DNA from 2 places in the Hydrogenophaga sp. GW101-3F08 genome. Region 2 is predicted to be linked to the other one. Evidence: predicted binding sites of a transcription regulator. Region 2 holds the regulator's gene; the other holds the start of a gene.
What was found. Region 2 encodes HrcA, which represses chaperone genes, less so after heat shock. Its sites were predicted from a motif close to TTAGCACTCNNNNNNNNNGAGTGCTAA; they were not measured.
Positions count from the first base shown of each region.

Region 1: a site for HrcA is predicted at 1,525-1,551, ahead of AC07YZ_RS16235 (co-chaperone GroES). Genes of this name have one in related genera too.

Region 1 is NZ_JBWKZP010000006.1:114,503-118,319, forward strand. It holds gene AC07YZ_RS16225 (hypothetical protein) at 1-222, opposite strand, end outside; gene cdd (cytidine deaminase) at 410-1,399, shown strand; gene AC07YZ_RS16235 (co-chaperone GroES) at 1,649-1,939, shown strand; gene groL (chaperonin GroEL) at 1,985-3,634, shown strand.
Region 2 is NZ_JBWKZP010000005.1:313,204-317,020, forward strand. It holds gene AC07YZ_RS15480 (NAD kinase) at 1-878, opposite strand, end outside; gene hrcA (heat-inducible transcriptional repressor HrcA) at 976-1,995, shown strand; tRNA gene AC07YZ_RS15490 (tRNA-Ile) at 2,045-2,121, shown strand; tRNA gene AC07YZ_RS15495 (tRNA-Arg) at 2,151-2,227, shown strand; gene greB (transcription elongation factor GreB) at 2,287-2,850, shown strand; gene AC07YZ_RS15505 (RelA/SpoT family protein) at 2,851-3,817, opposite strand, start outside.

The DNA.
Region 1 (3,817 bases), on a different contig from region 2:
ACGGACATGGGCCGGCATGGTGGCGTCGAGCAGGCGGCGCGCTTGCTTCGCCCAGGTCTTGTTGAGCATGCCCGGCAAGAAGGCCAGTGGCGTCTGGCCGGAGCCCGTGTCCTTGTTCGCGGTCCAGCCGGCGAAACGCGCGGTGTCTGCGAAACCCTGCCGCAGCATCACCTGGCCTCGCGCGCTGAGCATGTCGGCGAATTCCGCCGGAAACCTCTCCATGGTTGCCTCCTCTGCTGTTGTGCGGCCATGCTCGTGCATCGCATGCGTTCGCCCCGCAACGCACTGGCAACCCTGACAGGTGGACCCGCCTGACCGGCGACCGTCTTGCTACGGTCGGGGCCCGACGCGGCCATGCCTCGAAGGCCGCGCAGGGGTAGGCATTCTTTCAAACACTCATGGAGACCACATGGCCAGCACTTCTCAACGCAGTTCCGCATGGACCGCAGCCATCAGCACCCTGCCCGCCGATATCCGCCCCGACGTTGACCTGATGTGGGACCAGGGCGGGTTTCTGTCGGCCGAACAGGTTGGCGGCATGTTTGGCAAGCTCGGCGCGCAGGCCGAGATCGGCACCTTGATGATGCAGCTGTTGCCTGTGGCGCAAAGCTATGCGGTGGTACCCGTCTCGCACTATCAGGTCGGGGCGGTGGCAGCAGGGATGCCGGTCCCCGGCACGGGCTGGGCCAGCCTGTATCTGGGCGCGAACTTCGAGTTCAACAATGCGGCTTTGAGCTTCACCGTTCATGCCGAGCAGGCCGCCACCAACAACGCCTGGCTCCATGGCGAAGCGGGTCTGCAGGCGTTGGCCATCAGCGCGGCGCCCTGCGGGTATTGCCGGCAATTCCTGTACGAGCTGGTGTCCGCCCAGCAACTCAACATCCTGTTGCCCCCGGTGCCGCCCCATCCCGGCGACCCCTATGCCTACACGATGACGCCGCTCACCCGCTTCCTGCCCGATGCTTTCGGGCCGACGGACCTTGGCATCACCGGTGGTCTGATGGACCCCAAACTGTGCACACACGTGGTGAGCCTGCCCGGTGGAACGCCGAGCGATCCCGTGGTTGCCGCCGCGCTCGGCGCGGCGCAGCGTTGTTACGCCCCCTATCCCACCGACACGGCATACGGCTACGCGGGCATTGCCGTGCAACTGGAGGATGGAAGCATCTACGCTGGACGCAACGCCGAAAACGCGGCCTACAACCCCAGCCTCTCGCCCCTGGAGTCCGCGCTGGCCTTCATGAACATGAATCAGGTGCAAGGCGCCACCCGCCAGGTGACCCGCTGCGTCCTGGTGGAAGTGCCGACGCTGTCCAGCCAGCAAAGCGCGAGTGCGGCCGTGCTGGCCGCCTACGCTCCAGGCGTGACGCTGGAGTACCTCGCGGCAACCAGTCCTTGACCTTTTGCCGCCATTGGTGGGCCGGCTCGGGAAAAGGCGTTCACCACGCGCTCACGGGCATTCCGCACCTGCGGACAGGCAAAAAAGACCCCCGCCCTTGAAAACCGGGGTCCCCGCCCTTATCATTAGCACTCGCTGGAGTTGAGTGCTAACACTTTGCTTCAAGTCGATCAACGGCATCCGCCGGCCCCTGGTGGCCGGCACCGACCGTGTGAACCACCCCTTTTCCGTTCTATTTCAGGAGATGCAATGAACCTTCGTCCTCTCGCCGATCGCGTGATCGTCAAACGTATCGACAGCGAAACCAAGACCGCTTCCGGCATCGTCATCCCCGACGCAGCTGCTGAAAAACCCGACCAAGGTGAGATCCTGGCCGTCGGTCCCGGCAAGAAAAACGACAAAGGCGAACTGTCCGCCATGAACGTCAAGGTCGGTGACCGCGTTCTGTTCGGCAAGTACAGCGGCCAGACCGTCAAGGTCGACGGCAACGAACTGCTGGTCATGAAGGAAGACGACCTGTTCGCCGTCGTCGAGAAGTAATTCTTCTCTCACCCATCCCCAATTACTGAATCCGGAGAAATCAACATGGCAGCAAAAGACGTCATTTTCGGCGGCGAAGCCCGCGCACGCATGGTCGAGGGTGTGAACATCCTGGCCAACGCCGTCAAAGTCACCCTGGGCCCCAAGGGCCGCAACGTGGTGCTCGAGCGCTCCTTCGGCGCCCCCACCGTGACCAAGGACGGTGTGTCCGTGGCCAAGGAAATCGAACTGAAAGACAAGCTCCAGAACATGGGCGCCCAGATGGTCAAGGAAGTCGCTTCCAAGACCTCGGACAACGCCGGTGACGGCACCACCACCGCCACCGTCCTGGCCCAGGCCATCGTGCGCGAAGGCATGAAGTACGTGGCCGCCGGCATGAACCCGATGGACCTGAAGCGCGGCATCGACAAGGCTGTGGAAGCCCTGATCGCCGAGCTGAAGAAGGCCTCCAAGGCCACCACGACCAGCAAGGAAATCGCCCAGGTCGGCTCCATCTCCGCCAACAGCGACTCCAGCATCGGCGACATCATCGCCAATGCCATGGACAAAGTGGGCAAAGAAGGCGTGATCACCGTGGAAGACGGCAAGTCGCTGCAGAACGAGCTCGACGTCGTCGAAGGCATGCAGTTCGACCGCGGCTACCTGTCGCCCTACTTCATCAACAACCCCGAGAAGCAGGCCGCCCTGCTGGACAACCCCTTCGTGCTGCTGTACGACAAGAAGGTCTCCAACATCCGTGACCTGCTGCCCACGCTGGAGCAGGTCGCCAAGGCCGGCCGTCCGCTGCTGATCATTGCCGAAGACGTCGAAGGCGAAGCCCTGGCGACGCTGGTGGTCAACACCATCCGCGGCATCCTGAAGGTGGTGGCTGTGAAGGCCCCTGGCTTCGGCGACCGCCGCAAGGCCATGCTGGAAGACATCGCCATCCTGACCGGCGGCAAAGTGATCGCCGAAGAAGTCGGCATGACGCTGGAAAAAGTGACCCTGGCCGATCTGGGCTCGGCCAAGCGCATCGAAGTGGGCAAGGAAAACACCACCATCATCGACGGCGCCGGCGCTGCCGCTGACATCGAAGCCCGCGTGAAACAAGTGCGCGTGCAGATCGAAGAAGCCACCAGCGATTACGACCGCGAAAAGCTGCAAGAGCGCGTGGCCAAGCTGGCCGGCGGCGTGGCCGTGATCAAGGTCGGCGCTGCCACCGAAGTCGAAATGAAGGAAAAGAAGGCCCGCGTGGAAGACGCCCTGCACGCCACGCGCGCTGCGGTGGAAGAAGGCATCGTGGCCGGTGGTGGCGTGGCCCTGCTGCGCGCCCGTCAGGCCGCTGGCACCATCAAGGGTGACAACGCCGACCAGGACGCCGGCATCAAGCTGGTGCTGAAAGCGGTCGAAGCGCCCCTGCGCGAGATCGTGGCCAACGCCGGTGGCGAGCCGAGCGTGGTGGTCAACGCCGTGCTGGCTGGCCAGGGCAACCACGGCTTCAACGCCGCCAACGACACCTATGGCGACATGATCGAAATGGGCATCCTGGACCCGACGAAGGTGACCCGCACCGCGCTGCAGAACGCCGCTTCGGTGTCCGCTCTGATGCTGACGACCGAGTGCATGGTGGCCGAGTCCCCGAAGGACGACGCACCTGCCGGTGGCATGGGCGGCGGTATGGGTGGCATGGGCGACATGGGCGGCATGGGCATGTAATTGATCCTTGCCTGAGGGCGCATGGCGGCGTTGCAGCCGCTTGCCGTGGCGATGCCACAGTCAGCGCGTCTGCGCCTTGCCCTGCACCCTCATGCCGCGTCGGAATGCATCACTGCAGGCTGACGAACCCCAAAAGAAAAACCCCGCGAGGCGACTCGCGGGGTTTTTTTCAATGGGGGAAAA
Region 2 (3,817 bases):
TCGAAATAGCTCCAGCCGACCGGGTGCAGCAGACGCAGCGTGTGCTCGGAGCGCCGCACCACAATCCGGTCGCCGTGCAGCAGGCTGGTGAGGGACTGCATGTCGAAGTTGGCGCTGGCGTCGCGGCCCGAGACGATCTCAACCGCGATCTCGCAGTGAGCGGGCAATACGATGGGGCGGTTGGACAGGGTGTGGGGCGCGATCGGCACCATCACCCAGCCATCAATGGCCGGGTGCAGCAGCGGGCCGCCGGCCGAGAGCGAATACGCGGTGGAGCCGGTGGACGAGGCGATGATCAGACCGTCGGCGCGCTGGTTGGCCACGAAATGGCCGTCCACCTCCACACGCAGCTCGATCATGCTGGCCACGCCACCCCGGTTGACCACCACATCGTTGAGCGCGGTGGCTTCGAACACACATCGGCCGTCGCGCCACACACTGGCGGCCATGAGTGCACGCGGGTCTTCCTCGAACTCGCCGTACAGCATGGGTCGCAGCTTTTCACGGTAGCTGTCGAAGGGAATGTCGGTGATGAAGCCCAGCCGGCCCTGGTTGATGCCGGCCAGTGGCACACCGTAGCGCGCGAGCTGGCGACCGATGCCCAGCATGGTGCCGTCACCCCCCACCACCAGCGCCAGGTCGCAGGCCCGGCCCATGGCGGGCACGTCCAGTGCGGGGTACTGCAGCAGGCCGGTGTTGAGCGCGGTGTCCTGCTCCAGCGACACCTCACAGCCCACATCGTGCAGGAAATGGGCCACTTCCTCCACCGCGTCGCGCGAGCCCGGCGCCTGGTATTTGCCGATGATGGCGACGTGCGCAAAGCGCAACGGCTTGCCCATTTTTCGGGCTGTCGGCGAGGGTTCGGGAGGCAGGCTCATGCACAAATTACAACATAGCCCGCGCGGCCCGCCCGACCCGGAAAACCCTTGTCGCCCGCGGGCTCCCGCGGGGCGCATACCTCCGTAAAATGAAACCATGTTGGATGACCGCGCCAAGTTGCTGCTCAAGGCCCTCGTCGAGCGATATATCGCCGACGGGCAGCCCGTGGGTTCCCGCACGCTGGCCAAAGCCGCCGGTCTGGATCTCTCGCCCGCGACCATCCGCAACGTGATGAGCGACCTTGAAGAGCTGGGTCTGATCGCGAGCCCCCACACCTCGGCCGGTCGGATTCCCACCGCGCGTGGCTACCGCCTGTTCGTCGACACCATGCTCACGGTGCGGCGCGACGGACTGCCGGGGGTGGGCGAGATGGGCGCACCGGGCATCGAGGCGGGCCAGCCCCAGCGCGTCATCAGCCACGCCGCGCAAATGCTCTCCAGCCTCTCGCACTTCGTGGGTGTGGTGATGGCGCCGCGCCGTGCTTCGGTGTTTCGCCACATTGAATTTCTCAGCCTGTCCGAGCGGCGGGTGCTGGTGATCCTGGTGTCGCCCGATGGCGATGTGCAGAACCGCATCATCCACACCCAGGTGCATTTCACCCAGTCGCAGTTGCTGGAGGCGGCCAATTTCCTCAACGCCCATTACTCGGGGCTGACCATGGAAGAGGTGCGCTCGCGCCTGAAGACCGAGGTCGATGTGCTGCGTGGCGAGATCGCGACCCTGATGCAGGCCGCGGTGGAGATCGGCGCCGACGACAACGCGGGGCAGGAGGCGGTGGTGGTCTCTGGCGAGCGCAACCTGCTCTCGGTCAGCGAGTTCTCCAGCGACATGGGCAACCTGCGTCGCCTGTTCGATTTGTTCGAGCAGAAGACGCAGCTGATTCGCCTGCTCGACGTGTCGGCCCAGGCCGATGGCGTGCGCATCTACATCGGTGGCGAAAGCCAGGTGGTGCCCTTCGAAGACCTGTCGGTCGTGACGGCCCCGTACGAAGTCGACGGGCAGGTGGTGGGCACGCTGGGCGTCATCGGGCCCCAGCGCATGTCCTACGAACGCATGATCCAGATCGTTGACGTCACGGCCAAGCTGGTGAGCAACGCGCTGAGCCACAGCAAATAGCCGGCCCCGGCTGGCGCTCGTCGTCGGCCTCTACAATCCACCCCTTCGCGGGCCGTTAGCTCAGTTGGTTAGAGCAGAGGACTCATAATCCTTTGGTCGTTGGTTCAAGTCCAACACGGCCTACCAAAAAAGTCGTGCTACAATGCGTGGCTTACGCGGCTGTAGCTCAGCTGGATAGAGTACTTGGCTACGAACCAAGGGGTCGTGGGTTCGATTCCTGCCAGCCGCACCAAAATGAAAGCCTGCAGCCAAAAGCTGCAGGCTTTTTCATTTCTGCTGTACACCGTACCCATGAGCAAGGCCTTCACCCGCGAGTCCGATCAGGATGCCGACGACGAACTGCCCGTCGCCGCGCCCGTGCCCAGCGGCAAGAACTACATCACGCGCGCTGGCTACGACCGGCTGCGCGCCGAGTTGTTCACGCTGATGGACGAGGAGCGTCCGAAGATGGTGGAAATCGTCCACTGGGCGGCCAGCAACGGTGACCGCTCGGAGAACGGGGACTACCTGTACGGCAAAAAGCGGTTGCGCGAGATCGACCGCCGCATCCGCTTCCTGACCCAGCGGCTGGAGATCGCCGAAGTGGTGGATGCTTCCATGCACCACGGAGGCGACCAGGTGTTTTTCGGCGCCACCGTGGCCTACGCCGACGAGTCGGGGCTGGAAACCACGGTGACCATCCTCGGCGTGGACGAGGCCGACAGCGCGCAGGGGCAGATCAGCTGGGTGTCACCCGTGGCGCGCGCGCTGCTCAAGGCCCGTGTGGGCGAGGTGGTGCGGCTGGTGGTGCCCGGTGGTGTGCAGGAACTGGACATTGTGTCGGTGACGTATCCGGCACCCGCCGCGAAGACCTGATCAGGGCTTGAAGCGCTGGGCCTTGATGACCGAGGTCGTGCGCTTGAGGCTGCGCAAGACGTCGGCCAGATGCTGGCGGTCGCGCACCGAAACCGAGAAGCGGATGTCGGTGGCCGTCTGTGCCGGTTCGTCGCCCATGTCCACGTGGGTGATGTCGGCCTCGGCCGAGGCGATGGCCGAGGCCACGCGGGCCAGCACCCCCTTGCCGTTGGCCACCGTGACCACCACCGTGGTGTCGAACGGACGCACGGGCTCGTCGGCCCACTCCACCTGCAGGAAGCGCTCGCTGTCGCGCAGCAACAGGCGTTTGCCCGTGGGGCAGTCTTCGGCGTGCACCACCAGGCCCTCCCCGCGACCCAGATAGCCCACGATGCGGTCGCCCGGGATCGGTTGGCAGCACGGGGCGTACTGCACCGACAGGCCCTCACTGCCGTCCAGGCTGACCACGCCTTGCGAAACTGTCTCGTCCTGGCCGCTGGCGTAGCGCTCGGTGCTGATGAGCAGCGCGTCGGGCTTGAGACCGGTTTCCGACAGCAGCACAGCGAGTTTTTTGCCCACCATGCTGGCGATGCGCTTGCCCATCCCGATGTCGGTCATCAGTTCGTGTCGAGACTTGTTGCCGGTGAAGCGCAGCAGCTTTTCCCAGGTGCTCTTGTGGTCGCCTTCCTCGTCTGGCAGGGTCGCGATGCCCTCGGAGCGCAGGGCCTGGGTGAGCATGCGCTCGCCCAGTTCGTTGGCTTTTTCCTGCGCCAGGGTCTTGAGGTGGTGGCGGATCTTGGAGCGGGCACGCCCGGTCTTCACGAACGACAGCCAGGCCGGATTGGGTTCGGCGGTGTCGCCGGTGACGATTTCCACCACGTCGCCATTGGCCAGCTCGGTGCGCAGCGGCCTTTGCTCGCCATTGATCCTGGCGGCCACCGCCCGGTTGCCCACGCCGCTGTGGATGGCGTAGGCGAAATCCATCACG